4 regions of the Geodermatophilus sp. SYSU D00710 genome follow, and region 1 is predicted to be linked to each of the others. Evidence: riboswitches for the same ligand, from Rfam matches in the RefSeq annotation. Region 1 holds a riboswitch; each other region holds the start of a gene.
What was found. A riboswitch is a leader RNA that binds a small molecule or an ion and turns the genes downstream of it on or off. The one in region 1 is predicted to bind cyclic di-AMP.

Region 1 (7,524 bases):
TGCTGTTCATCCCGCTCGCGCACGTGCTCGCCCGCGTCCTGCAGGTCGGCGCGGTCAAGACCCGCACGGTCACCGGTCACACGCCCGACGTGAAGAACCTGCTCGAGGACCTCGGCGCCTTCCGGCCCTCGTTCGTCCTCGCCGTCCCGCGGGTGTTCGAGAAGGTCTACAACTCCGCGAAGGCCAAGGCGGAGGCCGACGGCAAGGGCAGGATCTTCGACCGCGCGGCGAAGGTCGCGATCGACTGGTCGCGCGCCCAGGAGACCGGCGGCGCCGGCCTCGGGCTGCGGATCCAGCACGCGCTGTTCGACCGGCTGGTCTACGGCAAGCTGCGCGCCGCCCTCGGCGGCCGGTGCCAGGGCGCCATCTCCGGCGGCGCGCCGCTCGGTGAGCGCCTGGGCCACTTCTTCCGCGGCATCGGCGTCACCGTCTACGAGGGCTACGGCCTGACCGAGACCACCGCGGCCGCGTCGGTCAACCACGACGACGCGCTGCGCATCGGCACCGTGGGCCGCCCGCTGCCGGGCGTGTCCTTCCGCATCGCCGACGACGGCGAGATCCTCATCCGCGGCGGCGTGGTCATGCGCGGCTACTGGCGCAACGAGCAGGCCACCGCCGAGGCGATCGACGCCGAGGGCTGGTTCCACACCGGCGACATCGGCGAGATCGACGCCGACGGGTTCCTCCGCATCACCGGGCGCAAGAAGGAGATCCTGGTGACCGCCGGCGGCAAGAACGTCGCCCCGGCCGTCCTCGAGGACCGGCTGCGCGCGCACCGGCTGGTCAGCCAGTGCATCGTCGTCGGCGACCAGCGACCCTTCATCGCCGCGCTGGTCACCCTCGACGCGGAGGCCCTGCCGCTGTGGCTGGAGTCCAAGGGCAAGCCGGCCGACACCCCGATCGACCGACTGGTCGACGACCCCGACATCAGGGCCGAGCTCGACGCCGCGGTCGCGGACGCCAACAAGGCCGTGTCCCAGGCCGAGGCGATCAAGAAGTACCGCGTGCTCGCCACCGACTTCACCGAGGACAACGGGATGCTCACCCCGAGCCTGAAGCTCAAGCGCTCGGTGGTCATCAAGGAGTTCGACGCCGACGTCGAGGCGCTCTACGCGCGCTGACAAGGGACCCCCTCGCCCCCCACCACTCGCAAGCTCGCGGCGGGCCCCTGCAAGGGGGCCGCCGCGGGCCTCAGGGTTCCAGCAGGCGAGTGAAGTCGGCAGCGATCGTCGCCCAGGACCAGCGCTGCTCCACCCACGCCCGCCCCGCCGTGCCCATCGCCCGGGCCCGGACGGGGTCGTCGAGGAGGCGGGAGACGGCGGCGGCCACCGCCTCCGGCGAGCGCGGGTCGCCGACGACGGTGCCGGTCTCGCCCTCGCGCACCGTCTCGGGTGCCCCGCCGGAGGTGCCCGCGACCACCGGCAGCCCGCACGCGGCGGCCTCCAGGTAGACCATGCCCAGCCCCTCCACGTCGAGGCCGCCGCGGCGGGTGCGGCAGGGCATGGCGAACACGTCGCCGGCGGCGTAGTGCTCCGGCAGCTGCGCGGGCGGCACCGGGCCGGTGGACACCACCGACGCCCCCAGCCCGCGTGCGGCGACCGCCCGCCGCAGCCGGGCCTCGTCGGGTCCCCCGCCGACCAGCAGCAGCCGGGCGCCGGGATGGCGCTCCAGCACCCGCGGCCACGCCGCCACCAGCACGTCCTGGCCCTTGCGGCGGACCAGCCGGGACACGCACACGACCACCGGGGACTCCCCCAGCCCGTGCCGGCGGCGCACCGCGGTCCCGTCGGCGGCCGGGGTGAACCGGTCGACGTCGACGCCGGGCGAGAGCTGCGCGAGCCGCGTGCGCCCGTCCAGCACCGGCTCGAGGCGGCTGCGGGTGTAGCCGCTGATGCAGGTCAGCACGTCCAGCCCGGCGGCGATCCGCTGCATCACCTGCCGGGCGCCGGGCAGCGCCACCCAGCCCGTCTCGTGCCCGTGCGTGGCTCCCACCAGGTGCCGCACGCCGGCCGCCCGCAGGCCGGGCGCGAGCAGGCCCAGCGGTGCCGCCGCGCCGAAGAAGGCGGTGTCGCAGCCGTGCTCGGCGGCCAGGCCGGCAGCGGCGCGCGCGGTGGCGGGGGTCGGCAGCAGCATCGCGGTCGGCCGGCGGACCACGGGGTAGGGCAGCTGCGCGTCGTACGCCTCCCAGCCCGGGGACCGGGACGCCAGCACGACCAGCGAGTCGGGCGGGCGGCGCTCGAGCAGGGCTGCCACGAAGGTCTGGATGCCGCCCTGCCGCGGCGGGAAGTCGTTGGTGACGACGAGCGTGCGGCTCACCGGTCGCCCAGCCGCAGCCAGTCCTGGGCCATCGCCACCCGCTCGGCCGGGGTCGGGTGCGAGCCGAAGAACCACTGCCACGGCACCGGCGGGCTCGGGTCGGAGACGTTGTTCTCCGACAGCCGCCGCTGCACCGCGGCGAACGCCTGCGCGTCGCCGGTGAGGTCGAGGGCGTACAGGTCCGCGCGCGCCTCCACCTGGCGCGACACCAGGTTCTGCACCGGCGTGGCGACCAGCGAGCCCACGGCCGTCAGCAGCAGCACCAGCGGGACCACGCGCGGGTCACCCGCGGAGTCCGCGCCCGCGCGGCGCAGCAGCGCCGGCCGGGACAGCAGCCACCCCAGCAGTGCCACCGCCGCGGCCGCGCCGAGGGCGCCCAGCAGCGTGCCGGTCAGGACGTCGTCGGCGGCGACGTGCCCGAGCTCGTGGGCGACGATCGACTCGATCTCGTCGTCGGGGACGTCGGCGAGCAGGGTGTCGTAGACGACGACGCGGCGGGTGGACCCGAACCCGGACACGTAGGCGTTCAGCCGCGTCGTCCGGCGCGAGGCGTCGGCGACCAGGACGTCCTCGACCGGGTTGCCGCTCTCCTCGGCGAGCTGGAGCAGGTCGGTGCGCAGCTGTCCGGCCGGCAGCGGCTCGAAGCGGTTGAACGCCGGCTCGATGACCACCGGGTAGAGGAACGAGCCGGCCACCACCAGGCCCGCCGCGCCGACCGCGGCCCACGCCCACCAGGTGCGCGGCGCCCGGCGGGCCAGCCACACCAGGGCGAGCAGGGTGAGCGCGGTCAGGCCGGCGTCGATGGCGGTGGAGACCGCCACGTCGCGCAGCCACAGCCCCCAGGACCGGGTCGACAGGCCGTAGCGGTGCCGCACGACCTCGCCGTAGGCCGACAGCGGCAGCGTGACCAGCCGGCCGGCGACCACCAGCGCGACCGTGCCGAGGAGCACCGTGAGCGGCCAGCGCCCACCCACGGGACGGCCGGCGGCGGTGACCAGCCGGCTGCCCAGGCGGGTGAGGCCGAGCAGTGCCGAGACGGCGAGGCCGAGCAGCAGGCCCGCCAGCGAGGCGGGGCGGACCGCGGCGGCGAAGGCCTCGGCCCGGCGCACCACCTCGGCGGGCAGCCCGGCGTCGGCGCTCAGCGGCGTCGCGCCGCCGGGCGGGGTGGGCAGCACCGTCCAGGGCGTCCGGGCGGCGACGACGACCACGAACGCCGCACCGAGCACGAGCGCGACCAGCAGGGCGGCGCGGGAGGCGGTCCGGTTCACCCGCCCGCCCAGCTCACGCGGCCGATCCTAGGCGGACCGGCCCGCCCGGCCGCCGCGGTCCCCGGACCCGGCACCGGGCACGACGAGGGCCGGTGACCCGTGCGGGTCACCGGCCCTGGCGACGTGCTGGAACGGCCACCCCCCAGGGGCCCGCCGCGAGCGTCCGAGCGGCGGGGGCGGAGGGGTCCTTCCGTCAGGCGATGCGGCGCATGGCGGTGATGCCGCTCATCGAGTCGACGGACACCACCTTGACCGGCACGCCGGAGGTCGAGGCGTGCACCATCTGGCCGTTGCCGATGTACATGGAGACGTGGCTGACCGGGCTGTAGTAGAAGATCAGGTCGCCCGGCTGCAGCTCCGACCGCGAGACGGCGGTGCCCATCTGCGACTGCATCCGGCTGGAGTGCGGCAGGCTGATCCCGGCCGCCGCGTAGGCGTACTGGGTCAGGCCCGAGCAGTCGAAGGCGTTCGGCCCGCCGGCGCCCCACACGTAGGGGTCGCCCACCTGCGCCAGCGCCGTCTGCACCGCCACCTGCGCGGCGCCGCTGCCCCCACCCGCGGGGGCCGCCGGAGCCGGGGCGGCCGCCGCCGGAGCCGCCGCGGCCGGAGCCGCCGCCGCGGGAGCCGCAGCCGCCGGGGCGGCCGCCGCGGGAGCCGCAGCCGCCGGGGCGGCCGCCGCGGGAGCAGCCGCTGCGGCCGCCGCCTCGGCCGCGGCGTCGGCGGCGGCCTCGGCCTCGGCGGCGAGCGCCTGCTGCCGCGCGGCCTCGGTCAGCGCCTCGAACTGGGCCTCGTAGTCGGCGATGTCGGCCTCGAGCCGCTCCTCCTGGGCGTCGAGCTCCTCGAGCGTGGCCTCCGCGTCGGCCCGGGCGGCGTCGGCCTCGCGCTGCGCCTCCTCCGCCGCGGTGGCGGCCTCGCCGACCTGCGCGAGCACGTCGGTGGTGTGGCCGGAGATGTGGTCGAGGGTGGCCAGCGAGCTGACGAACTCGTCGGCCGAGTCGCTGGTCATCAGCAGGTCCAGCTGGGCGAAGGTGTCGTTGCTGCTGGTCCAGGCGCTGCGGGCGACCTGACGGATCTGCCCGTCGAGGTCCTGCAGCCGGGAGCGGGCGTCGCCGAGGGCCCGCTCGGCGGCCTCGGCGGCGGCCTGCTGGCGGGAGAGGACCTCGCGGGCCTCGTTGACCTGCTCGCTGACCGCCTCGAGCCGGCGGCCGGCGTCGGCGGCGAGCTCGGCGGCCTGCTCGGGGGTGGTGGCCCGCTCGGGGTCGGCGACCGCGGTGCCGGGCACGAGGGCCACGGTCAGGGCGGCGGCGGTGCCGACCAGCGCGACCCGGCCGAGGAGCCGGCGCGGTGAGCGGCGGTGCGGGCCGGCGACGCGGGCGGTCGCGGGTGCGGAGGAGGTGGACTGTGCGCAGGCATGCCCCGGGCAGGGGCGGGGGGTCGCCACGGGCGGCGGCTCTCCGTTCTTCCTCAGCAACCGCCTACCGAGTTAGCTGACGGGTTCGGGCTGGGAAGACGTGCCCTATCAGGCGTGCGCCGGCGGGCCGGTGCACGCGAGAACTCACCCCAGTGCTGCGGTGGGTCCCCGGCTCACCTCGCGCGCACCCGCAGGCGGCGTCCGGTGACTCGGCGGTGACCGGCCGAGGTCACCTCGCGTCAGGTGACGACCACCCGGCCGGACGCGGTCACAGTACGGACGTGATGAGGTTGTGACAAACGGGACCCCTGCTGACTGTGAGAACACGCACAGTGAGCAGTAGCGCCACTCCGGTGTGTACCCGTTCGGTCGTCGACCTGCGCCTCAGCCGGTGCGGCGCCGTCCGCCGGGACGCTCCCCGCCCGCCGGGCGGTGACGCAGCGGAGGCACCAGGCCGACCTCCGCCAGCGCCCGCACGGCGCGCCGCTCGACGTCGTCGAACTCCACCACCACGCCCGGCGGCGGGGGGACCGCGTCCCCGGCGGCCGGCCCGGTCGCCCGCGCGGCCGGGACCGGCGGCACCGGCAGCAGCACGGGCCCGGTGCCCCTCTCCGCCGGCGGCGCACCCAGCAGGACGGTGACGACGCAGTCGGCGCAGCCGGTGCCGCGCACGGTGCAGGTGTCGCAGTCGATGAGCATGGCCGTGTCCCCCCTCCGGTGCCCCGGGCCGCCCGGGTGCCGGGCCGCGGTCGGGACGGGTCTCCCTGTCGGTTGCTCCGCACGCTAGGGACGGCCACCGACAGTCCCGGCTCAGCTGCCCGCGAACTCCCAGTGCCAGGGCTCCTCGCGGCCGTTGCCCGGGTCCGCCCAGGTGGGGTGCAGCCAGCCGAAGCGGCCGGCGTTGGCCACCATCCAGGCGTACTGCGGGGTGCCGAAGGTCTCGATGCCGCCGCACAGGTCGACCGCCAGCCCCCAGCCGTGGTTGCTCGTCCCCGGGACCGCGGCCAGGGACGGTTTCTCGCCGTAGAGCCGGACCTGGCCGGCGTAGGTGCGGTAGGAGTCGGTGATGCAGACCGGCCGGCCGAACTCCGCCTCGAACGCCGCGCTCATCGCCCGGTAGGCCGCGGCGGCGTCGCAGCGCAGCGCGTGCCCGCCCACGCCGAGGGGGCACAGCGCGCTGGGCGGGATGAGGCCGTTGGGGTACCCGCCCCAGGCGCGGGTCCCGTCGAAGCTGGGCGGGTACACGGTGTTGCCGCACTCCACCCGCAGCGCACCGCCCGAGGACCCCGGCGCGGCCACCTCGGGGCGGGTGCCCAGGGCCGGCCGGCCCACGTGCAGCACCTGGTCGGCGGGCAGCCGGCGGACGACGACCGCGCCGGCCCGCCCGTCGGCGGCCAGCATCGTCTCCCGGTCCAGCGCGATGCCGACGTGGCCGAGCCCCGACTCGGGCGTCCCGAGGAACACCAGGTCGCCGGGCAGCACGTCGGCCGGGTCGACCGGCACCGTGACGGCGTACAGCCCGGCCTGGTCGGCGGGCAGGTCGACGCCCGCGGCGCCGTAGACCGTGGAGACCAGCGAACCGCAGTCCCAGGAGTCCGGGCCGGCCGTCCCCGGCGCGTAGGGCTGCCCCAGCGTGTCCATCGCCTCGCTGACGGCGGCCACCGTCTCGGCGGGCAGCACCAGCAGCGACGTCGGCTCGCGCGGGAACTGGGCGGCGCCCCGCTGGGCGCCCCCCACGGCGTCCCCGACCGGGACCAGCCCGGCCGGCAGGCCGGCCGCGGGGTCGGCCAGGGCCGAGGCCGGCGGGGACACGACACCGGCCGCCGCGAGCTGGTCGAGGTGGGCGCGCCAGTTGGCCGCCGTCTGCCGGTTGACGTCGAGCTGCTCCTGCTGGAGGTCGGCCAGCTGCCGGTCGACGTCGCTCAGCGCGGCGTCGAGCTCGTCGGTGACCGCCGCCGCGGCGGCCTCCAGGTCGGCGACCTGGGCCGCCAGCAGGTCGGCCCGCTGCTGCGCCTCGGCCAGCGCCGCGTCCGCGGCGGCCTGCTCGGCCAGCGCGGCCCGGCGCTGCTCCTCGGCCGCGGTCACGACCGCGCCGGTGTGGTCGTCGACGGCGTCCAGGTAGCCGATCGCGGCGGCGGCGTCCCCGGGGTCCCCGCCGGAGAGCAGGACGCTCAGCGGGGACAGCGTGCCGCCGTCCCGGTAGGCCGCCGAGGCGTAGCGCGCGACGACGTCCTGCAGGCGCGCGAGCTCCGCCTCCGCCTCGGCCAGCCCGGCGGAGGCGGCGTCGACGTCGGCCTGCGCGGCGGCCAGCGCCTGCTGCGCGGCCGCGACCTCGGCCTGACGCTGCTGCAGGTCGGCCTGGACCTCGGCGGCCCGCTCCTGCAGCCGGTCGAGGGCCTCGCTGTCGAGGACCCCGCTGGTGCCGCCGGGCTGGTCGCTGGGCGCGGCGGCGGCGGGTCCGGCCGGCACCAGCGCCACCAGCACCGCCGCGGCCGTGACCAGGAACGCCGCGCGACGCCGCGGGCGCGA
Region 2 (7,524 bases), on a different contig from region 1:
CTTCTGCGGCGTCCACTTCATGGCGGAGACGGCGAAGATCCTCTCGCCGGACAAGACGGTGCTCCTGCCCGACCACGCCGCCGGCTGCTCGCTGGCCGACTCGATCACCGCCGAGCAGCTGCGCGAGTGGAAGGCCGAGCACCCCGGCGCCGTCGTCGTCAGCTACGTGAACACCACCGCCGCGGTGAAGGCCGAGACCGACATCTGCTGCACGTCGTCCAACGCCGCCGACGTCATCCGCTCGATCCCCGAGGACCGGGAGATCCTGTTCTGCCCCGACCAGTTCCTCGGCGCGCACGTCAAGCGCGTGACCGGCCGGCAGGACATCCACGTGTGGGCGGGGGAGTGCCACGTGCACGCCGGCATCAGCCCGGCTGACGTGCGGGCGCAGGTGGCCGCGCACCCCGACGCGGAGATCCTGGTGCACCCCGAGTGCGGCTGCACCACCTCGGTGCTCGACCTGGTCAGCCACGGCGACCTGCCCGCCGACCGCACCCGCGTGCTCTCCACCGGCGGGATGGTCGAGGCGGCGGCGCGGACGTCGTCGGGCCAGGTGCTGGTGGCCACCGAGGTCGGCATCCTGCACCAGCTGCGCTCGCTGAACAGCGGGACGGCGTTCATCCCGATGAACGAGCGCGCGGCCTGCCGCTACATGAAGATGATCACCCCGGCCAAGCTGCTGCACACGCTGCGCACCGGCGAGGGCGCGGTGGACGTCGACCCGGACACCGCCGCCCGTGCCCGCCGGGCCGTGGAGGCGATGATCGCCATCGGCGAGCCCGGCCGCGGCGGCGAATGACCCTCAGATCCGACCGAACAGGTACACCGACACCGCGACGCCGAAGACGACGATGAGCACCCGCAGTGGCGTCGCGGGGATGCGGCCGGCGATGCGGGCGCCGGTGAAGCCGCCCACCAGGCTCGCCGGCGCCGCGACGGCGACCACCTGCCAGGCGACCGGGCCGAAGAGCCCGAACACCACCAGCGTGACCGTCGCCGTCACCGCGGACAGCGCTGACTTCAGCGCGTTGGCCAGCGGCAGCCGGTGCAGTGCCGTGCCGAGGACGGCGACGAGGATCACGCCCAGCGCCCCGCCGAAGTAGCCGCCGTAGGCGGTGGCGAGGAACAGCGCGAGGTACAGCCACCGCGGGTCACGCACCGTGGCGCCGTCCCGGTCGCGCAGCCGGCGGGTGAGCAGCGGCTGCACGGCCAGCAGCAGGCTGGCCAGGAGCACCAGCACCGGGACGACGACGTCGAAGGCCGCGCTGGGCGTGGTCAGCAGCAGCACGCTGCCCGCCGTCCCACCCAGGACCGAGACGACGCCGAGGCGGGCCAGCCGCCCGCCCTGGCCGGCGTACTCGCGGCGGAACCCGGCCATCCCGCCGAGGTAGCCGGGCCACTGCGCGACCGAGTTGGTCACGTTGGCCGCGACGGTCGGCAGGCCCAGCGCCACCAGGGTGGGGAAGAGGATCAGCGAGCCGCCGCCGGCGATGGAGTTGACGACGCCCGCGGCCAGCGCCACCGCGGCGGCGACGAGCAGGTCGGCGGCGGGCACGGAGCGGCAGCCTACGGTGGCCGCATGCGACCGCCCGCGCCCGCGACCTGGCTGGCCGCCGCCCTGGGCGGTTCCGGCGTGCTGCACCTGGTGCGGCCGCGGACCTACGAGTGGCTGGTGCCACCGGAGCTCGGGGACGCGCGCGGCTGGGTGCTGGGCAGCGGGGTCGCCGAGGTGGCCACCGCCGCGCTGCTGTCCGCACCGCCGAGCCGGCGGGCCGGGGGCTGGGCGGCCGCGGTCCTGCTGGCGTCGTTCCTGCCCGCGCACCTGCACCACCTGCGGGCGGCGCGCGGGCGGCCGGCGCTGCTGGCGGCCGGGGTGGTACGGCTGCCCCTGCAGGTGCCGATGATCGCCGCGGCGCTGCGCGTGGCCCGGGGGCGGGCGTGACCCAGCCGCTGCCGGAGGACTGGGAGCGCGCGCTGGTCGTCGTCGCCCACCCCGACGACATCGAGTACGGCTGCGCGGCCGCCGTCGCCGCGTGGACCTCCGCCGGGCGCGACGTGCGCTACGTGCTGGCCACCAGCGGGGAGGCCGGCATCGCCGGTCTGCCGCCGGAGGTGGCCGGGCCGCTGCGTGAGCGGGAGCAGCGGGCGGCCGCGGCGGCGGCGGGCGTCTCGGTGGTGGAGTTCCTCGGCCATCCCGACGGCCGGCTGGTCGAGGGTCTGGACCTGCGGCGGTCGGTGGCCGCGGCGATCCGCCGGCACCGGCCGGAGCTGGTGGTGACGATGCACTTCGGGGACACCTGGACGCCGCCGGGCACCGCGCCCGCGTACTGGAACAGCGCCGACCACCGGGCGCTGGGCCGGGCGGTGCTCGACGCGGTGGGCGACGCGGCGAACGAGTGGATCTTCCCCGAACTGGCCGACCCGGTGCCGTGGCAGGGCGTGCGGTGGACCGCCGTCTCCACGCCCGTGGGGGCGACCCACACCGTCGACGTGACCGCCGTCGTCGACCGGGCGGTGGCCTCGCTGGCCGAGCACCGGCGCTACCTGCAGGCGCTGTCGGACGACCCGGTCGAGGAGCAGGCACGGCGACAGGTCGAGATGGCGACCCCGGCCGACGACGCAGGGCGCCGGGTGGCCGGCTTCGTGCTCTACGGCGGCTGACCGCGGCGCTCCTCGACGCGCACGGGCGGCCGGCCTCCCCGCGCGGTGCCCGACCTCGCGCTGCGGGGTGAGGTCGGGCACCGTGGGATGAGGCCGGCCGGTGCACGACGAAGCGTGCCGTGGGGACGCGGCCGGGGTACCGCGTCCCCACGGCCGCCGGTCAGTTGAAGCTGACGTGCACGTGGTCGTAGTGGTTGGCGGTGATCGACCCGCGGTCCTCCATCGCCTGCCAGCCGGAGCCGCCGATCATGTAGATCCGCTGCTCCCAGATGACGTAGTCGACGTTGAACCGCTCGGCGTTGTCGATCACGTACTGGGCGACGGCGTCACCCTTGGCGGAGTCGCTGTAGACCATGAAGTCGGCGGCGAGCTCCTGCGTCGGCGAGTGGCCGGGCCGGGTGAGGACCGTGGACACGCCGAAGGCCTGGGTGACCTCGGCGACGACCGGGCGGACGTGCGCCGCCCACGCGCTGTAGGCGGTGGAGGTGGGGGTCGGCTTGCCGCTCAGGTCGGTCGAGACGGGGAGCGACGCCGCCGGGGCGGGGGCCGCAGCCCCGGTGGGCACCGCGGGCGCCTCCTCGGCGGGGGCCGGCGCCGGAGCGGGGGCCTCCGCCTCGGCCGTGGACGAGGTCCGGTCCCAGCGGTCCCAGCCGCCGCGGTCCCGGTCGCGGTCCCAGTCGTGAGCCTGGGCGGCGGACTGGCCGGCGAGGCCGAAGGCGACGGCGAAGGCGCCGACGGTCAGCGACCGGCGGACGCCGGTGCGGCGAGGGGTGTTCGAGGGCATGGTGAGGAGAGCTCCTGACGGTGGTCCGTGGGGCCGCCCGCTGGTCGGGCGGGTCCCCGTTCCGGATGAGGGGTGACCTGGGGGGACGGGCAGCCGGACGCGCGACCGTGCCGAGCCCGCCGGAGGCAGGCGACGCGCAGGGCTGCCGAGGTCCGTGCCCGGGTACGCGGCGACCGGCGTAGGTGTCCAGCGGGTCGCGGCGGCGGTGTCTGGGGGTGCGAGGACGGGCGCCGCTCGGCACCCCTCGCTGCAGATCTCCGTTTCTCCCTTGGCCGCCTACCGGGTCAGCTGACGGGTTCGGGCGGGGATGCGCCCTACCCGCCCCCGAGCAGGGCTCGGGAGGCGGGACTCACCCCAGTGGTGCGGTGGGTCCCCGGTTCGCGTCGACGGGGCCGGCGCGACTCGGCGGCATCCGGCGCGGTTCCCCCGGATGGGGGAGGTGACGACCGACCAGACGCCGAAACCGTAGAGGTCTTGTGCGCTTGTGCCAACTCCGGGTCGGTGAACTGGAGGAGTTGGCTGGTGGGCCCCGGCGTGTCTTTTCACCGGGAGCGTCGCGCCGATGGCCAGGCGTCATGGGACCCCGTGCGGAGGGCCCGTAGACTGGCCGGCACGACGGACGAGTCGGCCGGGCGGTCGCGTCGGCGGGGGAGACCCCGTCGCCGAGGAACGTCCGGGCTCCACAGGGCAGGGTGGTCGCTAACGGCGACCCGGGGTGACCCGCGGGACAGTGCCACAGAGAACAGACCGCCAGCGGCTCGCCGCTGGTGAGGGTGAAACGGTGGTGTAAGAGACCACCAGCGCACCGGGTGACCGGTGCGGCTCGGTAAACCCCACCCGGAGCAAGGTCGAGAAGGGACGGCGGCTGGGCGACCGGACCGCCGTCCCGCGCAGGCGTTCGAGGGCTGCCCGCCCGAGCCTGCGGGTGGACCGCTCGAGCCCGCCGGCAACGGCGGGCCTAGATGGATGACCGCCCATCGGGAGGCCGCGAGGCGCCCGAGGACAGAACCCGGCGTACAGGCCGACTCGTCCGTCGCCCCCGCCTCCGACCTCCGGTCCCACGCTCAGCGGGCGGCGTCGGTCCGTACAGGTGGTCGTCGGCGCGACCCCCGGCCGGCGTCACACGGCTCCTCCCGGACGACGAGGCCGCGACCGTCCGGCAGGGTGTCCCGCGGTGTTCCCGGTCTGGTCGAGCGGCCCTCGGTGTGGTCCGACCGATCAGTTCGCCGCGCCGTGTCGGTCCGTAGGCCGGACACCGACTCGCGGGAGGCTGCGCCGTGCGGAAACTGACCTTCGGCATGAACGTGAGCCTGGACGGTTACATCGCCGCGCCCGGCGACGACCTCGGCTGGAGCGTGCCGAGCGACGAGCTGTTCCAGTGGTGGTCGGACCGGGTGGGGGCGACCGGGCTGGCGCTGTACGGGCGCAGACTGTGGGAGACGATGAGCTCCCACTGGCCGACCGCCGACCAGCAGCCCGGCGCCACACCGGCGCACATCGAGTACGCCCGCCGCTGGCGGGACGTGCCGAAGGTGGTGTTCTCCGCCACGATCGGCGCGGTCGACAGGAACGCCCGCCTGGTCAGCGGTGACGCCGTCACCGAGATCACCCGGCTCAAGGCCGAGGACGGCGGTCCCATGGACGTCGGCGGCGCCACCCTCGCCGCGGCGGCCATGCGGGCCGGGCTGGTCGACGAGTACGCGATCGTCACCCACCCGGTCCTGGTGGGCGGCGGCACACCGTTCTTCACGGCCCTGGACGACCGGGTGGACCTGACCCTGGTGGAGACCCGGACGTTCCCGGGCGGCGTGCTCCTGACCAGGTACGAGACCAGGCACTGAGTGCCCGACGGTGGCCTGGCGGGGGCGCCGGTCTGGCCGAGGACGGCGGTCCGGTGCCACGCTGTCGTCCTCCGCACGACCTCCGCGGTCGGTGTCGGGGTCGCCGTGTGGGGAGGGCGGATGCGGTCGGTGTCGCCGGAGCTGGTCGGCGAGCTCGACGGCGGAACGGACCGGGCCGAGTACCTGTGGGTGGTCGCCGGGACCCTGACGGACCTGCTGCACGCCGACTTCATCGGGCACGTGACGCTCGACCTCGGCAGTCGGTGGGCTCGGGTCGAGCGGCTGCCGCGGAGCGGACGGCCCGGTGGCGACGTGGCCCGGCAGTTCTTCGCCCTGGCAGAGGAGCATCCGGTGGTGCGCAGCTATCGTGCCGACCGGTCCCGCGGCGCGCCGGCTCCTCGACGGCTGAGTGACGTGGCGACCCGGGCGGAGCTGTTGCGCAGCCCGGCCTACGTCGATCTGCTCCGCCCGGGCGGCGCCGAGCACCAGCTGACCATCCTGACCGCGCGCACGGCGGCCGGCGGCCGGGGATGGACGGTGAACCGGTCGGGTGCCGACTTCACCGACGCGGAGCTGGCGTCGGCGTGCGCGCTGCAGCCGGTCCTGGCGCTGCTGGACCGGGCCGTCGGCGGGCGGTCGGCGACGACGCCGGACGGCGCGGCGGCGGCCGAGCGGCTCGGCCTCACCGCCCGCGAGGTGCAGGTCCTGGGTCACGTCGGCGACGGGTTGACCGCGGACGCCGCCGCGCGCCTGCTGCGGATCAGCCCCCGCACGGTGCACAAGCACCTGGAGAACGCCTATCGCAAGCTCGACCGCCACGACCGGCTGCTCGCCGTGGACCGGGCGCGCGAGCTCGGCATCCTCCCGCGGCCGCGACCGCAGGCCCATACGGCTACGCCTCCGACGCTGCCCCCGGCGGCCGGTACCGGACCTGCGCGGCCGTCCGCATGGCGTCCATCGTCTCGTCGACGCTCAGCAGCACCGTCGTCTCCACCGTGCTGAGCGCGCCACCGGCCGACAGGGCGAGCGCGACCGCGGCCATGGACACGTTGTCGGGGGCCTCCCACAGGGTGTAGCCGTCGTGCGGCCCGAAGGCGTACCAGAAGCCGTGGAACTGTCCCCCGACCGACTCGATGTAGGTCCGGGCGGCAGTCCGGCGGTCCTCGGGGTGCTCGATCAGCCGGGCCCACGTCTCCGGGGTGTAGCTGAACCTGGTCAGGTAGAGCGGCATCGTCGCTCCCTCCCGAGCGTCGGCGTGCGCGCGTCCGCGAGTGGAGGTCGGAGCCTACGACCGGCCAGCGCCCGGCGGGGCGGGTCGGCGTCGTCCGGGGCTCCGACGCTCATTGCGTCCTCGACGAGCCCGGTGGTGGGATCCAGCCGACGCGACACCGGGGTCGCGCCGGCCCCGAGGAGTCCTGATGGCCGAGGTCCACGGCACGTACGACGACCGGTTCCGCGGGGTGCGCGACGCGTTCTCCGCGCAGCTCGAGGGCGACGAGCTCGGTGGCTCCATCGCCGTCGACGTCGACGGGGAGACCGTCGTCGACATCTGGGGCGGCTGGCGCGACGAGGGGCGGACGACGCCCTGGACGCAGGACACGATCGTCAACGTCTGGTCGACGACGAAGACGATCACCGCCCTCGCCGTGCTGACGCTGGTCGAGCAGGGTCGGCTCGACGTGCACGCCCCCGTCGCGGAGTACTGGCCGGAGTTCGGGGCCAACGGCAAGGCGGGCATCCGCGTGGCACACCTGATGTCGCACACCTCCGGCGTGGCCGGCTGGGATCCGCCGTTCACCGTGGAGGACATGTACGACTGGGACAGCTCGGTCGCGCGGCTCGCCGCCCAGGCGCCGTGGTGGGAGCCGGGGACGGCGTCCGGCTACCACGCACAGAACCAGGGCCACCTGCTCGGCGAGGTGCTGCGACGCGTCGACGGCCGGTCGCTGAAGCAGTACGTGGCCGAGGAGCTGGCCGGTCCCTTGGGGGCGGACTTCCAGATCGGCGCTGCGCCGGAGGACGAGGGCCGCATCGCGCCGGTCGTCCCCCCGCCGCCCCTGGCGTTCGACCTGGCGGCGATGGACCCCGCCAGCCCGGTCGTCCGCTGCTTCACCGGCCCGGTGGCCGACGCGAGCAAGGCCAACACGCCCGGGTGGCGGGCCGCGGACCTGGGTGCGCTCAACGGGCACAGCAACGCCCGCGGCGTCCTCGACGTCATGCGGGTCGTGTCGCTGGGCG
Region 3 (7,524 bases), on a different contig from region 1:
CCAGGGTGACGGCGGTGGCGCCGCTGCCGATGACGACGACGCGCTTGCCGGCCCAGTCGAGGTCCTCGGGCCAGTGCTGCGGGTGCACGACCTGCCCGCCGAAGCGCTCCTCGCCGGGGAACTCGGGGCGGTACCCCTGGTCGTAGCGGTAGTAGCCGGAGCACACCGACAGCCACGAGCAGGTCCACGTCTCGGTCTCGCCGGTGTCGGTGCGCTCGGCGGTGACCGTCCACAGCGAGTCCTCGGTGGACCAGGACGCGGCGAGCACCCGGGTGCGGAAGCGGATGTGCTCGTCGACGCCGTACTCGCGCGCGGTGTCGCGGACGTACTCGCGGATCGAGGGCCCGTCGGCGATGGCCTTCGGGTCGGTCCACGGCCGGAAGGAGTAGCCCAGGGTGAACATGTCCGAGTCCGAGCGCACGCCCGGGTAGCGGAACAGGTCCCAGGTGCCGCCGATGGCCTCGCGGGCCTCGAGGACGGCGTAGCTCTTGCCGGGGACCTCGCGCTGCAGGTGGCAGGCCGCGCCGATGCCCGACAGGCCCGCGCCGACGATCAGCACGTCGACGTGGCGGGCGGGACTGGTCTCGGTCATGACTCTCCCTGTCGGAGCCGGGGTGACCTGGGCGACACTACTCGACACCGTGTCGAGTACGTCGACGGCGTGTCGGTCAGGCGGGGGCGGCCCCCGGCCCGTCGCCGCCGTAGACGGTGCGCAGCCACACGGTGAGCAACACGTCGACCAGGTCGGCCTCGCCCAGCACCGGCGCCTGCCCGGTGGCGGTCACGTGGATGACCCGCTCGTTCATCCAGTTGAGCGCCACGGCGAGGTCGCGGGCCGGTGGGCCGGGCGGGGCGGCGCCGCGGGCCCGCTCGGCGTCGATGGCCGCGGCGGTCTCGGCGACGAACTGCTCCATGACCTCCGACCACAGCGCGCGGGCCTCGGCGCTGGTGGCGAACAGCGAGGCCGCCGCGGTGGTGAGGGCGTGGTGCGCGGCGAAGGTGTCGCGGACCGCCTCGAGCGCGCCCCGCCAACCGGCGCGGACGTCGTCGCCGGCGCGGCGCAGCGCCGCCGAGCGGGACGCGCGGGCCTCCCCCACCACCCGGTCGAGCAGCGCGAGGACGACGGCGTCCTTGGACGGGAAGTAGAAGTAGAAGGTGGGCCGGGAGATGCCTGCCCCGCGCGCCAGGTCGTCGACGGAGATGTCGGCCAGCGGGCGCTGCCCGAGCAGCTCCTCGGCGGTGGTGAGGATGGCCCGCTCCCGGTCGTCGCCGGAGGGGCGGCGGGCCCGGCGCCCGCGGCCGCCGCCGGGGGCGACGGGGAGCGGTGCGGCCACGGCGGCGACCCTACCCACGACCGCGGGGCGCTCAGGGCAGTCGCCACACCGTCGTGCGGCGCAGGCCCGGGCCCTCGGTCTCGGGCACGTCGAGCACGGTGACCGGCTCGAGCCGCTCGTGCGGCAGGTACGGGCGGCCGGGGTCCCCGACGAACACCTCGGCACCGCGGGCGCGCGCCCGGTCGAGGAACGGCAGCACCCGCCCGGTCATCACGCGGTCGTAGCAGACGTCCCCGGCCAGGACGACGTCGACGTCGGGCGGCTCGCGGTGCAGGACGTCGCCGATCACGCTGATGCCGCGCACGCCGTTGAGGACGGCGTTGACGCCGACCGCGGTCCGCGAGAACGGGTCGACGTCGCTGGCGAGCACGTGCCGGGCACCGGCGAGGACGGCCGCGACGGCGACCAGGCCGCTGCCCGACCCGAGGTCGAGGACGCGGCGACCGGCCACCGGGACGGCGCCGTCGAGCACGGCGCGGGCCAGGGCCTGCCCACCGGGCCAGGCCGCGGCCCAGAACGGCGGCTCCTCACCGGCGCCCCCCGCGGTCTCCATCGCCTCCCACAGGGCGACGACGTCGTCGGCGACGTGCAGCCGGACCTCGGGGACGAGGGAGGGCCGGCGGACCTGGGTGTGCGCGCGGACGAAGCCCGCGGGCACCACCCTGGTCACCGGCCCTCCCGAGGTGACGTGCTGGAACGGCTCCGCTGCAGGGTCCCGCGCCGAGCGTGCGAGGCGCGGGGGGCAGCGGGGTCCTCCTAGTACCAGCCGGTGGCCTGCGAGTGGGCCCAGGCCTCGCAGGGCGAGCCGTAGCGCTCGTTGATGTAGACCAGGCCGGCGTCGATCTGGCGGTAGCCGTCGGAGGTCTTCGCGATGCCGGTGCTGGCCCAGGTGGAGTCGAGGAACTGCGCGATCCCGTAGGCGGTGCTGGTCGGGTTCTGCGCGTTGGGGTTCCAGTTGCTCTCCTTGCCCCAGAGCTTCTCGAGGCAGGAGAACTGCTCGGCGCCGACGAGGCCGAGCGCGTAGTCCTTGAACGACCCGCGGCTCTCGGAGCTGGAGCTGCTCGGCGCCGGAGCCGCGGCGGACTCGGCGGCCTGGGCCTCGGCGGCCTCGGCGGCAGCGGCGGCCTCCGCGGCGGCGGCCTCGGCCTCGGCAGCGGCCTGCGCCTCGGCAGCGGCCTGCGCCTCGGCAGCGGCCTGCGCCTCGGCGGCGGCGCGCGCGGCCTCCTCCTCGGCGGCGATGCGGGCGGCCTCCTCGGCGGCGACGCGGTCGCGCTCGGCCTGGTCGGCCGCGGCCTGGGCCTGGACGGCGGCGGCGTCGATCGCGGTGCGCTCGGTGCGGGAGGCGGCGAGCTCCTCCAGCGGCGCGAGGTCACCGTCCTCGACGGCGCCGTCGGTGCCCTGCTCCGCGAGGCCGAGCGCCTCGGCCACGCCCACCGAGGCGCTGGCGGTGTCGGCCTCGGCACCGCCGGTGGCGGCGGGGCCGGTGCCGGAGAGCACCCCGACCAGGAGCGCGCCGGCGGCGGCGGTGCCGAGCAGCAGGGCCGGGCGGCGGGAGCCCAGCAGGCCACCGCGGCGCGCGCGGCCGGGGGCGGGGGTCTCGTCGTCCACCTCGAGGACGGCGGTCTCGAGGGCGTCGGTGTCGGGGGTCTCGGCGACGGGGGTGTCGGCGGCGGTGCGACGGGTACGGCTGAACATGCGGGTGGGCGCTCCGAGGGAGAGGGCGCGCGGCGGCCCGGGTCATGGGCACGCGCACGCAGCGCGGGTCTACGGCGTGTCTGGTCGGGAGGTCTCCGGCGGCCGCGGTCGGCGCCGGGCGCGGCAGGGCAGGGTCGAGCCGGCGTCAGGAGGACGCGGGACCGCGCTGCGCGCGCGGGCGGCTGCACCTGCGGGCCGCGGGGGCCCGGAGGCGGGGCATGCGGAGGCTCTCCGTTTCTTCCGTGAGCCGCCTACCGAGTTAGCTGACGGGTTCGGGCGGGAAGCAGCCCTACGCCCCCGCGAGCAGAGCTCGACGGGTGCGATTCACCCCAGTACTGCGGTGGGTCCCCGGCTCGCGTCCGCGGGTGCGGACACGACTCGGCGGCGTCCGGTCAGGCTCCCCGGACGGGGAGAGACGACCGACCGGACGCCCGCCACCGTAGACACCGTTACCGGTCCGTGACAACACGGGGCCGGAGGGACGGGCGGGACGGCTGTGACCCGCCGGTCCTCCGGGCCACTGGCCGCGCCAGTGTCGCTGCTGGTCAGGAGGCCGCGGCGACCTGGGGCCGGTCCGTGTCGCGCAACACAGTGACCTGCGACGCATCGGCAGCGGCGACCGGCTCCCGCGCGGCGCCCGCGGTGGCCTCTCCGACGGTCTCTGCCGCCTCACGACGCTCGGCGAGGACGGGGACGTCGTCGGGCAGCACGCCGGTGATCACCGCGAGCGCCCGGTCGATCTGCCCGGTCAACCCGAGCAGCCACTCGCGCGCCTGGTCGCGCTCGTCGCGCAGCGGCGCGAGCTCGGCCTCGGCGACCCGCCGGCGCTCGGCCGCCTCCCGGTCCAGGCGCTCGCGCACCGCGGCCGCCGCGCGGTCCAGCCGGGCGCGCTCCTCGGCCGCCGCCCGGCCCAGCTCCGCAGCCTCGCGGCGGGCCGCCTCGAGCACCGCCGCGGCCTCGCTGCGGGTCTGCTCGCGCAGGGCGATGACCGCCTCGCGCATCTCGGCGACCCCGCCCAGCCGTGCCTCGGCCTCGGTGCGGGCCTCCTCGACCACGCGCCGCGCCTCCTCCTCGGCGGCGGCGGTCCGGGCTGCGGCCTCGGCCTCGGCCCGGCGGACCAGTTCTCGCGCCTCGTCCGGCCCCGGCAGCGACTGCCGCTCGCGGACGAGCGCGGCCAGCCGGCGCCGGGCGTTCTGCAGCTCGGCCGAGGCGGCGGCGTAGCGGCTGAGCAGGTGGTCGTTCTCCCGGCGCAGGACGAGGACCTCGGTCTCCGCCCAGTTCACGTAGTCGTCGACCTGTGCGCGGTCGTAGCCGCGGACCGCCCCGGTGAACACCGGCCCGGTCCCCAGCAGGCCGTCGAGGCCGCCCGACGGCGGCCGCCCTCCGGTACCGTCCCCCGGCGCTCCGGTCTGAGCGCCTCCCCCTGCCCGCTGCGACATCCCGGTCCCCCTCGGTCCGCCGTGCCGGTCCGGACTCCCCGGCCGGCCGTCGGGGTGATCACGATCCCACCCCGGATACCCACCGGCCGGGCGCCGACAGGGGGGCGCGGGGCCCGCCGGAGTGGGATCGCCGGGACGTGCCGGATCCATCACCGAGCGCAGTCACAGCATCTCAGCACGGTCACGAGACCCTGGGAATGGACGAGAGGGCACCGCGGTTGGACGGGCCGTAGCGATAGTTGCACTCTCAACCACATGGAGCACGAGATGCAGTTCGGCGTCTTCTCGGTCAGCGACATCACGACCGATCCCACGACGGGCCGCACGCCGAGCGAGGCGGAGCGGATCCGGGCGATCGTCACGATCGCGAAGAAGGCCGAGGAGGTCGGCCTGGACGTCTTCGCCCTCGGCGAGCACCACAACCCGCCGTTCTTCTCCTCGTCGCCGACGACGACCCTCGCCTACGTCGCGGCGCAGACCTCGCGGCTGCAGCTGTCGACGGCGACCACCCTGATCACCACGAACGACCCGGTGAAGATCGCCGAGGACTACGCGATGCTGCAGCACCTGGCCGGCGGCCGCGTCGACCTGATGATGGGCCGCGGCAACACCGGCCCGGTCTACCCCTGGTTCGGCCAGGACATCCGCGACGGGCTGCCGCTGGCGGTGGAGAACTACGCGCTGCTGCGCCGGCTGTGGGACGAGGACGTCGTCGACTGGCAGGGGCGGTTCCGCACCCCACTGCAGGGCTTCACCTCGACGCCGCGCCCGCTGGACGGCGTCCCGCCGTTCGTGTGGCACGGCTCGATCCGCAGCCCGCAGATCGCCGAGCAGGCCGCGTACTACGGCGACGGCTTCTTCCACAACCACATCTTCTGGCCGAAGGAGCACACCCAGCGGATGGTGGAGTTCTACCGCCGCCGCTTCGAGCACCACGGCCACGGCGCCGCCGACCAGGCGATCGTCGGCCTCGGCGGTCAGGTGTTCATGCGCAAGAACTCGCAGGACGCGGTGGACGAGTTCCGGCCCTACTTCGACAACGCGCCGGTCTACGGCCACGGCCCCTCCCTCGAGGACTTCTCCCGCGAGACGCCGCTGACCGTCGGCTCCCCGCAGCAGGTCATCGAGCGGACCCTCGGCTTCCGCGACTACGTCGGCGACTACCAGCGGCAGCTGTTCCTCATCGACCACGCCGGGCTGCCGCTGAAGACCGTCCTCGAGCAGCTCGACATCCTCGGCGAGGAGGTCGTGCCGGTGCTGCGCCGCGAGTTCGCCGCGCTCAAGCCCGCGCACGTGCCCGACGCGCCCACCCACGCGTCGCTGGTCGCCGCCCGCGGCGGCGCGCAGGACTCCACCGTGTACGCCGCGGGTGACGACGTCACCGGCCAGGTCCAGGAGGAGGTCTCCGCATGACCACCCGCACCCTCGCCGTCGTCAGCGCTGGCCTGTCGACGCCGTCGTCGACCCGGCTGCTGGCCGACCGGCTGACCGCCGCCACCGTCGACGCGCTGCGCGAGCGGGGCGAGGACGCCGTCGTCGAGGTCGTGGAGCTGCGCGAGCACGCCCGCGACCTGGCCGACGCCTTCGTCACCGGCTTCCCCAACTCGGCGCTGCGCGCGGCGATCGACACGGTCACCGGCGCCGACGCGGTGATCGCGGTGACCCCGGTGTTCACCGCCTCCTACAGCGGGCTGTTCAAGTCCTTCGCCGACGTGCTGGAGAAGGACGCGCTGACCGGGAAGCCGGTGCTGCTGGGCGCCACCGCCGGCACCGCGCGGCACTCGCTGGTGCTCGAGCACGCGATGCGGCCGCTGTTCGCCTACCTGCGGGCGGTGACCGTGCCGACGGCGGTGTTCGCGGCGAGCGAGGACTGGGCCGGCGGCGACGGCGTCAGCGGGGAGCTGGCGGCGCGGATCACCCGTGCGGCGGGCGAGCTGGCCGACGTCGTCACCGGCCGGCCGGCCACGGCCCGCCCGGTCGACCCCTTCGCCGACGTCCCCGACTTCGAGCAGCTCCTCCGCGGCGAGGCATAGGAGGCTCTCCCCACGTCCTGCGGCGCAGGACGTGGGGAGAGCTTCCCATGCCTCTGCTCAGCGGACGGCGTCCTCCGAGGGGGGCGCCGTCCCGCCCTGGGGCGCCTCGGCGGTCATGAGCGCGACGATCTCCGCGCGGTCGGCCGCCGAGGGCAGGCCCCAGCCGGGCTCGTAGCCGTAGACCTCGGCCAGCGGGGTCGACGCCGACCGCCCGGTGAGCACCTCCACCGACGAGGTGTCGATCAGCCCCGGGTGCTCGACGCCGCACGCCTCGGCCACCTTGAGCAGGTCCCGCCGCAGGGTGGCGACGTAGTTGGCCAGCCGCACCGACTTCAGCGCCGGGTCCAGGCCGTGGGCGAGCCAGGCGTTCTGGGTGGCCACCCCGGTCGGGCAGGTGTCGGTGTGACACTTCTGCGCCTGGATGCAGCCGATGGCCAGCATCGCCTCGCGGGCGATGTTCACCATGTCGCAGCCGAGGGCGAAGGCCACGACCGCGTTGTCGGGCAGGCCGAGCTTGCCGGCGCCGACGAAGGTCACCTGGTCGGTGAGGCCGCGCCGGGCGAAGGTCGAGTACACCCGGGCGAACCCGAGCTGGAACGGCAGCGACACCGAGTCGGTGAAGATCAGCGGCGCGGCGCCGGTGCCGCCCTCGCCGCCGTCGACGGTCACGAAGTCCACCCCGCGGCCGGTGGTGGCCATGAGCTCGGTGAGCTCGTCCCAGAAGGCCATGTCGCCGACGGCGGACTTGATCCCCACCGGCAGCCCGGTCTCGGCCGCGAGCAGCTCCACCCAGTCGAGCAGGCTGTCGGTGTCGGTGAACTCCGCGTGCCGGGAGGGGCTGACGCAGTCGACCCCCTCCGGCACCCCGCGGGCCGCGGCGATCTCGGCCGACACCTTGGCCCCCGGCAGCACCCCGCCGAGGCCGGGCTTGGCGCCCTGGCTGAGCTTGACCTCCAGCGCCCGCACCGGGGCCCCCGCCACCAGGTCCCGCAGTCGCTGCAGGTCGAAGCGGCCGCGCTCGTC
Region 4 (7,524 bases), on a different contig from region 1:
GGCCGACCGGCGGCGGTGCAGCTCGGCGAGCTCGGCGCGGTGGACCTCGGCGGCGGCCTCGCCGTCGACGTCGACCCGGGCCAGGACGGCCTCGACGCCGACGCTCTCCACCGCGTCGCCCACGGCGGCGATCGCGCCCATGGCCAGCTCGGGGCGCCGGGGCACGCCGAGCTTGCGGACGGCGACCACGTCGAGCTCCGCGCCGAGCGCCGCGGCGACCTCGGCGGCGACCAGCACGCCCCCGCGGGGCAGGCCCAGGACCAGGGCGTCCGGGCCGAGCCGCACGGCCGCGTCGCGGGCGGGATCGGCCAGGCGCGCGCCGAGTCGCCGGCCGGCGTCGCGCCGGTCGGCGAACGGCGGCCCGTCCACCGCGCAGTCCGGTCAGACCGGCTGCGGGCCGGTCGGCGGCGGGGCGGTCGGGTCGGTGGGGCTCGGCTGCGGCAGCGGGGCCGGCGACGGCGGGGAGATCGGGTCGACCGGCGACGGCGAGGGACCGGGCGGCTCGGGCATCGGCGTCGGTGTCGTCATGACCGGACGGTAGTCCGCTGGGCCACCCTCCGGTCCTGGTCCGCTACGGGCGGCGGGCGCGGTGCAGGGCGACGATGCCGCCGGTGAGGTCGCGCCACTCGACGTCGGCCCACCCGGCGGCCCGGATGCGCGCAGCCAGCGCCGGCTGGTCGGGCCAGGCCCGGATCGACTCGGCCAGGTACACGTAGGCGTCGGGGTTGCTGCTCACCGCGCGCGCGATCCGCGGCAGCGCCCGCATCAGGTACTCGGTGTAGAGGGTGCGGAACGGGCGCCAGGTGGGGCTGGAGAACTCGCAGACGACGAGCCGGCCGCCCGGGCGGACCACCCGGGCGAACTCGCGCAGGGCGGCGTCGGGGTCGGCGACGTTGCGCAGCCCGAAGGAGATCACCAGTCCGTCGACGCTCGCGTCGGCCAGCGGCAGCGCCATCGCGTCGCCGGCGATCTTCGGGACCGGCCGGGCGGCGCCGGCGCGCAGCATGCCCTGGGAGAAGTCGCAGGCGATGGCGTGCACCCCGCCGGCGGCCAGCTCGACGGTGGACACCGCGGTGCCGGCGGCGACGTCGAGGACGACGTCGCCCGGCCGGGCGTCCAGCGCCTCGCGGGTGGCGCGCCGCCAGGCGGCGTCGCGGCCCCCGGAGAGCACGGTGTTGGTGAGGTCGTAGCGGCGCGCGACGCCGTCGAACATGGCCGCGACCTCGTGCGGCTGCTTGTCCAGCCCGGCCCGCCGTCCGGCGGTGTGTGCGCTGTCTCGCCGGTCCGCCACGGCGCCGACGCTACCGGGCTGCCTACGCTGGGGAGCGTGACAGCCGCGGCGGTGACCTCCCCGGACGCCGCCGCGCCCGCGGTCACCACGGTGGCACTGCCCGACTCCCCCGACCTGCTGGGCATGCTGCCCCGCGACGGCGCGCTGTCCTGGGTCCGCCGCGGCGAGGGGCTGGTGGGCTGGGGCGAGGCCGACCGGCTCGAGGTCTCCGGTCCCGGCGCGCTGGCCGAGGCGGCGGCCTGGTGGGCCGCGCGCAGCGCCGCGCTCGCGGTCGACGACGCGGTGGGCGTCCCCGGCTCGGGACCGGTGGTCTTCGCCAGCGTCGCCTTCGACCCCACGGCCGGGACGTCGGTGTTCGTGGTCCCGGAGGTCGTCGTCGGCCGGCGCGACGGGGTCACCTGGCTGACCACCACCGGCGACGCCGACCCCCGCGAGGTGCCGGCCGGCGACCCCGCTCCGCCGTCCGCCGCGCCCACCCGGCTGCGCTACGCCGACGGGGCCCTCGACCCCGCGTCCTGGTGCGGCGCGGTCGCCGCCGCCGTGCGCCGGATCGACGACGGCGACCTCGCCAAGGTGGTGCTCGCCCGCGACCTGCTGGTCACCGCCGACGTGCCGCTGGACGCCCGCCGGCTGCTCGACCGGCTGGCCTCTCGCTTCCCCGACTGCTGGACCTTCGCCGTCGACGGGCTGCTCGGCGCCACCCCCGAGCTGCTGCTGCGCCGCACCGGGCGGCAGCTGTCGGCGCGGGTGCTGGCCGGCACCGCCCCGCGGGGCGCGGGCGCCGACGACGAGCGGCTGGCAACCGGGCTGATGAGCAGCGCCAAGGACCGCGCCGAACACGCCCTCGCCGTCGACTCGCTGGTGCGGGCGCTCGACCCGTTCTGCACCGCCCTCTCGGTGCCGGAGGCCCCGTCGCTGCTGACGCTGGCGAACGTGCGACACCTGGTCACCGACGTCGCCGGCACGCAGCGGCGCTCGGGCGCGCGCGGGCGCGCCGGGTTGCTGGAGCTGGTCGAGGCGGTGCACCCGACCGCCGCGGTGGGCGGCACGCCGCCCGACGTGGCCACCGCGCTGATCGCCGAGCTCGAGGGCATGGACCGCGGCCGCTACGCCGGACCGGTCGGCTGGCTCGACGCCCGCGGCGACGGTGAGTTCGGCCTGGCCCTGCGCTGCGCCCGGCTCGGCGAGGACGACCCGTGCACCGCGCGGCTGTTCGCCGGGTGCGGCATCGTCGCGGGCTCCGACCCCGCGGCCGAGCTCGCCGAGACCCAGTCGAAGTTCGCCGCGTTCCAGGCCGCCCTGGAGAGCTGAGCCGGAAACGGGTCGGCGGCCGGCCTCCGGGCTGGTTGGGTGGCCCGGTGACCGCCGTCCCGACCATCGCCGGCGACCGCTCGCTCCCGTCGCCCTTCGACCACCCGCACGCCTCGGCGCGGGCGCGGGAGATCGCCGAGCAGGGGACGATCCTCCGCGCGCAGGTGGGGTCCGGCGTGCACGGCACGTTGGTGACGGGGCAGGACGACCGCGACGAGATGGGCATCTGCCTCGAGCCGCCCGAGTACGTCACCGGCACCGCGCGCGTGCCCGCCGGGCTCTCGACGACGGTGACCGTGCCGTTCGAGCAGTACCACCGGCACACCGCGTGGGACCGCCCCGGCGGGCTCGCCAACCGGTCGGGCGCCGGCGACCTCGACGTCGTGGTGTACGCGGCGCGGAAGTGGGCGCGGCTGGCGCTGGGCGGCAACCCCACCGTCCTGCTGCTGCTGTTCGTGCCGGACGAGGAGGTCGTCGTCCGCGAGGCCGCGGGCGCGGACCTGGTGGCGCACGCCGACCGGTTCGTCTCCCGCGTGGCCGCCGACCGCTTCCTCGGCTACCTGAGGGGCCAGCGGGCGGCGATGACCGGCGCAGCCGGCGCGCACACGAACCGTCCTGAACTCGTCGCCGCGCACGGGTTCGACGTCAAGTACGCGATGCACGCGCTGCGGCTGGGCATCCAGGGGGTGGAGCTGCTGACGACCGGCCGGATCACCCTGCCGGTGCCCGAGCCCCACCGCACGTACCTGCGGAGCATCCGCCGGGGCGAGGTACCGCTGGCCGAGGTGGTCGCCGCGGTCGACGACGCCGAGGCCCGGCTGCTGGCGCTGCGCGACAGCCCGGCCGTGCCGGCCGCGCCCGACCGCGCCTGGGTGGACGCGTGGCTGCACCGCTCGTACCTCGCCCACTGGACGGCTCGCGGCCGCTGACGGGCCCTCGTCGGGGGTGGGGATCAGCCCACGTAGTTCACGTGCACGTGGTCGTGGTGGTTCGCGGTCACGCTGCCGCGGTCGGCCATCGCCTTCCACGCGCCGTCGGGCGAGGTCAGGATCCGCTGCTCCCAGATGACGTACTCGACGCCGAGCTCGTCCCAGTGGTCGACGTGGTACTGGGCGATGGCGTCACCGAGGGCGTTGTCGGTCATGACCATGTAGTCCAGCGCCAGGCCCGACGGGTGCCCGTTCGGGTCGACCGCGCTGCCGCGCGTACCGCCGAGGGTGATGTCGGCGGCGCCCGGCACGTTGCTCACGACGGCGTTCGCGGCGGCCTGCACGACCGCCTTGACCGGGCCGGCGCTGTTGGTGATCGACGCGATCGCGGAGGCGACCTGCGGGGCGACCTCGGCCAGCGGGGCCACCGCGGGCGCGGGGGCGGACTCGCCGGCGGAGGCGGTCGCGGCGGGGGCCTCCGGGGCCGGAGCGGCCTCGGCCGGGGCCGCGCCGCTGACGGCGAGCACCTGACCGGGGTAGATCCGGTTCGGGTTGCCGCCGATGACGTCGACGTTGCGCTCGTAGAGCTCGCGCCAGCTCTGCTGGTGGGCGGCGGCGATCTTCTTCACGGTGTCGCCCCAGCGGACGGTGTAGTCCTCGGTGGCGGCGTCGTCGGCGTGGTCGTGGGAGTGACCGGCCTCGGCGGCCGGGGCGGGTGCCTCGGCGGCGGGAGCGGGGGCGGTGGGCGCCTCGGCGGCGGCCGCGGTGGTGCCCTCGGTCAGGTACTTGCCGCAGCTCGGCCAGGCGCCGATGCCCTGGCCCTCGAGGACGCGCTCGGCGATCTCGATCTGCTGGGCGGGGGTGGCCAGGTCGGCGCGGGCGGCGAGCTCGGTGCCGCCGAAGCCGGCCCAGGTGGACTGGCTGAACTGCAGGCCGCCGTAGTAGCCGTTGCCGGTGTTGATGCTCCAGTTGCCGCTGGACTCGCACTGGGCGACGTCGGTCCAGTCGTGGCTGGTGGAGGCGGAGGCCGGGGAGCTGAGGACGCCGAGACCGACGACGGTGGCGCCGGCGGCGACAGGGGCCCGGGCGATGACCTTCTTGGTGCGGACGTAGCGGGGTGCGCGGTGCTTGGGCATGGTGATGATCTCCCGATCACCGCCGGCGAGGTGAGCTGTCGGGTTCGGGCGATCGGTGCCCGGCCGCGGTCCGCGGCTTCACCCCGAGGCGCGTTCGGGTCCGGCCCCCGTGGGCCGTCGCGCGCCGGAAGTGGGTCCCCCACCCCTGCCCTGGGTGTTGGTGTGGACGACCGGTGGGCAGGGTTTGGCGGACCGGCGCCGCGCTCCGTTCTGCTGAGCGCAGCCAAAAAGCTACCTACGGTCATGGCAACTGTCGCTGTGTCGCCGGTCACAGTCCGATTAGGAGGGGACACGTGGGGTAGCGCGTGACGCTGCCGTGACCAACCGACCGCCTGCGGCGCCAGCGGGTCGGGAGTGGGGAACGCGCTGGTCACCGGACCCTCGCCCCCCCGGTCCACGTGGTCCGGCGCGGCCCCGGCGACCGGTCCTCCGGGACCCTGCGGGCACGTCGCCTGGTGATGGACGCCACCGGACGGACCGGTCCTCCACCGCCCGTCCGCCCGGTCAGCCGAGGGCGTGGGCGGCGGCGTCCCGGAGCGCGACGGCGAGGTCGGCCTCGGCGCGCTGGTCGGTGCGGACGACGACGACCCGCGGCCCGCCCGCCGCCAGCGCGGCCGGCAGCTCGCCGGCCGAGGAGACCGCCGTCGCCGTCCAGCCCAGCGCCTGCGCGACCGCTGCCAGGTCGCGCCCGTGCGGCGTCCCGAACACCCGCCGGTAGTCGCGCGCGTACGCCGCCCGGCCGGGCTCGAGCTGGGCGAAGATCCCGCCGCCGTCGTTGTCCGGGACGACGAGCGTGAGGTCCGGACGCGGCTCGCCCTCGCCGGTGAGCAGGCCCTGCAGGTCGTGCAGGAACGTCAGGTCGCCCAGGAGCGCCACCGTCGGGCCGCCGTGCGCCAGCGCCGCCCCGACCGCGGTCGAGACGGTCCCGTCGATGCCGGCCACCCCGCGGTTGGCCAGCACGGCGACGTCGCCGCGCGGCACGGCCAGGCGGTCGACGTCGCGCACCGGCGTCGAGGAGCCGAGCACCAGCAGCGCCCCGGCCGGCAGCGCGGCGACGACGTCGCGGGCCAGGCGGGCGGCGGTGAGGCCCGGCGCGGCGTCGAGCAGCGCGTCGACGGCGGTCCCGACGCGGGCGGCGGCGTCGGACCAGGCCCCGGCCCACGCCCCGGACCGGTTCCCGGCCCGGCCGGGGTCCGACGGCGGCCCGGCGGGCGGGGCGGCCCGCGAGACCAGCGCGCTCGACCGGCCCGCGTCGGGCCAGCGCGGGGTCGCCGCGACCGTCTCGACCCGCACCCGCGGGTCGGCGAGCAGCGCCGACACCGGCCGCGACAGCGTGGGCCGGCCGACCACCACGACCCGCTCGGGCCGGTGCGCGTCCAGCCAGGCGGGGACGCCGAGCAGCAGCGCCCCGCCGCGGACGGCGTCGCCGGTCCACGCTCCGCCGCTGGGCTCGGCGACCACCGGCCAGCCCGAAGCAGCGGCCCCGGCGGCCCAGGCCCGGCCGGCCGCGGGCGGTCCGTCGCCGGCCACCACGAGGGTGCGCGGCCCGTCCCCGACCGGACCGGCCGGGACGGGCGCGGGCGCCCCGGCCGTCCACGGGGCACCGCCGGCGCGACCGGCCCACGGGCCATCGAGCGGGCCGGGCTCCCCGTCGGGCAGCAGCGGGTCCCGGAAGGGCAGGTTCAGCTGCACGGGGCCGGGGTCGCCTGACAAGGCGCCGGTGGCCGACAGCAGCGCCCGCGACACCACCGAGCGCCAGTAGCGGTTCTGCGCGGCCTCCCGCCCGGCCTCGGGCACCCCGACGTCGGCCGCCCAGCGCACCGCGCCGCCGTAGAGGCCGGGCTGCTCGATCGTCTGGTTGGCACCGGTGGACCGCAGCTCCGGCGGCCGGTCGGCGGTGAGCGCGAGCAGCGGGACGCCGCTGACGTCGGCCTCGAGCACCGCGGCGTGCAGGTGCGCGGTCGCCGTCCCGGAGGTGGTGAGCACCGGCACCGGGCGGCCGGAGGCGCGCGCCAGGCCGAGGGCGAGGAAGGAGGCGGTCCGCTCGTCGATGCGCACGTGCAGCCGCACGGCGCCGGCCCGCTCGGCGGCGGCGAGCGCGAGCGCGACCGGGGCAGAGCGCGAGCCGGGGGCGAGGACGGCGTCGCGGACCCCGCCGCGGACCAGCTCGTCGACCAGCACGCGGGCCAGCGCGGTGGAGGGGTTCACGCGGCGAGCACCGCGGTGAGCCGCGCCGACCACCGGGCGGTCACGTCGTCCGGCGGGGCCACGGCGGCCCGCCGGTCGGGCACCACCGCCCGCACCGGCAGCGTGCCGTCGACGGGCACCAGCGGATCGCCGGTCACGTCGCCGTCGAGCAGCGCCCCGGTGGCCAGGCCGCAGGCGAAGGGCAGCTCGGGCAGCGCGGCGGCCAGCGCGACGCCCGCCGCGAGGCCCACCGAGGACTCCAGGGCCGAGGACACGACGCACGGCAATCCGTGCGCCTCGGCGACCCGCAGCGCCGCGCGCACGCCGCCCAGCGGCTGCACCTTGAGGACGACGACGTCGCAGGCCCCGCGCAGGTCGACCGTGAGCGGGTCGCCGGCGCGCCGGACGGCCTCGTCGGCGGCGATCCGGACGTCGATCCGCCGGCGCAGCGCGCACAGCTCGTCGAGCGTCGCGCACGGCTGCTCGACGTACTCGAGGCCCACCCGGTCGAGCTCCCGGATGCGGGCCGCCGCGGTGTCGACGTCCCAGGCGGCGTTGGCGTCGACCCGGAGCGCGCCGGACGGACCGAGCGCGTCGCGGACGGCCTCCACGCGGGCGAGGTCGTCGGCCGGCGTCTGCCCGGGCTCGGCCACCTTGACCTTCGCCGTCC

Region 2: it holds a riboswitch for cyclic di-AMP, as region 1 does, so the genes downstream of both, ACI78U_RS13630 (hypothetical protein) here and ACI78U_RS20500 (C40 family peptidase) in region 1, are expected to answer to the same signal.
Region 3: it holds a riboswitch for cyclic di-AMP, as region 1 does, so the genes downstream of both, ACI78U_RS13020 (aggregation-promoting factor C-terminal-like domain-containing protein) here and ACI78U_RS20500 (C40 family peptidase) in region 1, are expected to answer to the same signal.
Region 4: it holds a riboswitch for cyclic di-AMP, as region 1 does, so the genes downstream of both, ACI78U_RS05920 (transglycosylase family protein) here and ACI78U_RS20500 (C40 family peptidase) in region 1, are expected to answer to the same signal.

The regions. Positions count from the first base shown of each region.
Region 1 covers NZ_JBJGYX010000059.1:13,464-20,987, reverse strand. The annotation lists gene ACI78U_RS20515 (AMP-dependent synthetase/ligase) at 1-1,121, shown strand, start outside; gene ACI78U_RS20510 (glycosyltransferase family 4 protein) at 1,192-2,316, opposite strand; gene ACI78U_RS20505 (M48 family metallopeptidase) at 2,313-3,584, opposite strand; gene ACI78U_RS20500 (C40 family peptidase) at 3,778-5,025, opposite strand; cyclic di-AMP (ydaO/yuaA leader) riboswitch at 5,042-5,220, opposite strand; gene ACI78U_RS20495 (hypothetical protein) at 5,380-5,694, opposite strand; gene ACI78U_RS20490 (NlpC/P60 family protein) at 5,806-7,524, opposite strand, start outside.
Region 2 covers NZ_JBJGYX010000026.1:37,944-45,467, forward strand. The annotation lists gene nadA (quinolinate synthase NadA) at 1-799, shown strand, start outside; gene ACI78U_RS13615 (sulfite exporter TauE/SafE family protein) at 803-1,555, opposite strand; gene ACI78U_RS13620 (DoxX family protein) at 1,580-1,942, shown strand; gene ACI78U_RS13625 (PIG-L deacetylase family protein) at 1,939-2,661, shown strand; gene ACI78U_RS13630 (hypothetical protein) at 2,822-3,445, opposite strand; cyclic di-AMP (ydaO/yuaA leader) riboswitch at 3,704-3,863, opposite strand; RNA gene rnpB (RNase P RNA component class A) at 4,066-4,478, shown strand; gene ACI78U_RS13640 (dihydrofolate reductase family protein) at 4,723-5,286, shown strand; gene ACI78U_RS13645 (response regulator transcription factor) at 5,407-6,288, shown strand; gene ACI78U_RS13650 (GYD domain-containing protein) at 6,179-6,517, opposite strand; gene ACI78U_RS13655 (serine hydrolase domain-containing protein) at 6,705-7,524, shown strand, end outside.
Region 3 covers NZ_JBJGYX010000024.1:43,675-51,198, forward strand. The annotation lists gene ACI78U_RS13005 (flavin-containing monooxygenase) at 1-592, opposite strand, end outside; gene ACI78U_RS13010 (TetR/AcrR family transcriptional regulator) at 669-1,334, opposite strand; gene ACI78U_RS13015 (class I SAM-dependent methyltransferase) at 1,366-2,004, opposite strand; gene ACI78U_RS13020 (aggregation-promoting factor C-terminal-like domain-containing protein) at 2,091-3,029, opposite strand; cyclic di-AMP (ydaO/yuaA leader) riboswitch at 3,263-3,423, opposite strand; gene ACI78U_RS13025 (DivIVA domain-containing protein) at 3,575-4,363, opposite strand; gene ACI78U_RS13030 (LLM class flavin-dependent oxidoreductase) at 4,724-5,881, shown strand; gene ACI78U_RS13035 (FMN reductase) at 5,878-6,501, shown strand; gene ACI78U_RS13040 (FMN-binding glutamate synthase family protein) at 6,559-7,524, opposite strand, start outside.
Region 4 covers NZ_JBJGYX010000008.1:103,625-111,148, forward strand. The annotation lists gene ACI78U_RS05895 (phosphoribosyltransferase) at 1-369, opposite strand, end outside; gene ACI78U_RS05900 (hypothetical protein) at 382-528, opposite strand; gene ACI78U_RS05905 (demethylmenaquinone methyltransferase) at 572-1,291, opposite strand; gene ACI78U_RS05910 (isochorismate synthase) at 1,328-2,602, shown strand; gene ACI78U_RS05915 (DNA polymerase beta superfamily protein) at 2,650-3,531, shown strand; gene ACI78U_RS05920 (transglycosylase family protein) at 3,555-4,667, opposite strand; cyclic di-AMP (ydaO/yuaA leader) riboswitch at 4,672-4,840, opposite strand; gene menD (2-succinyl-5-enolpyruvyl-6-hydroxy-3-cyclohexene-1-carboxylic-acid synthase) at 5,172-6,875, opposite strand; gene ACI78U_RS05930 (o-succinylbenzoate synthase) at 6,872-7,524, opposite strand, start outside.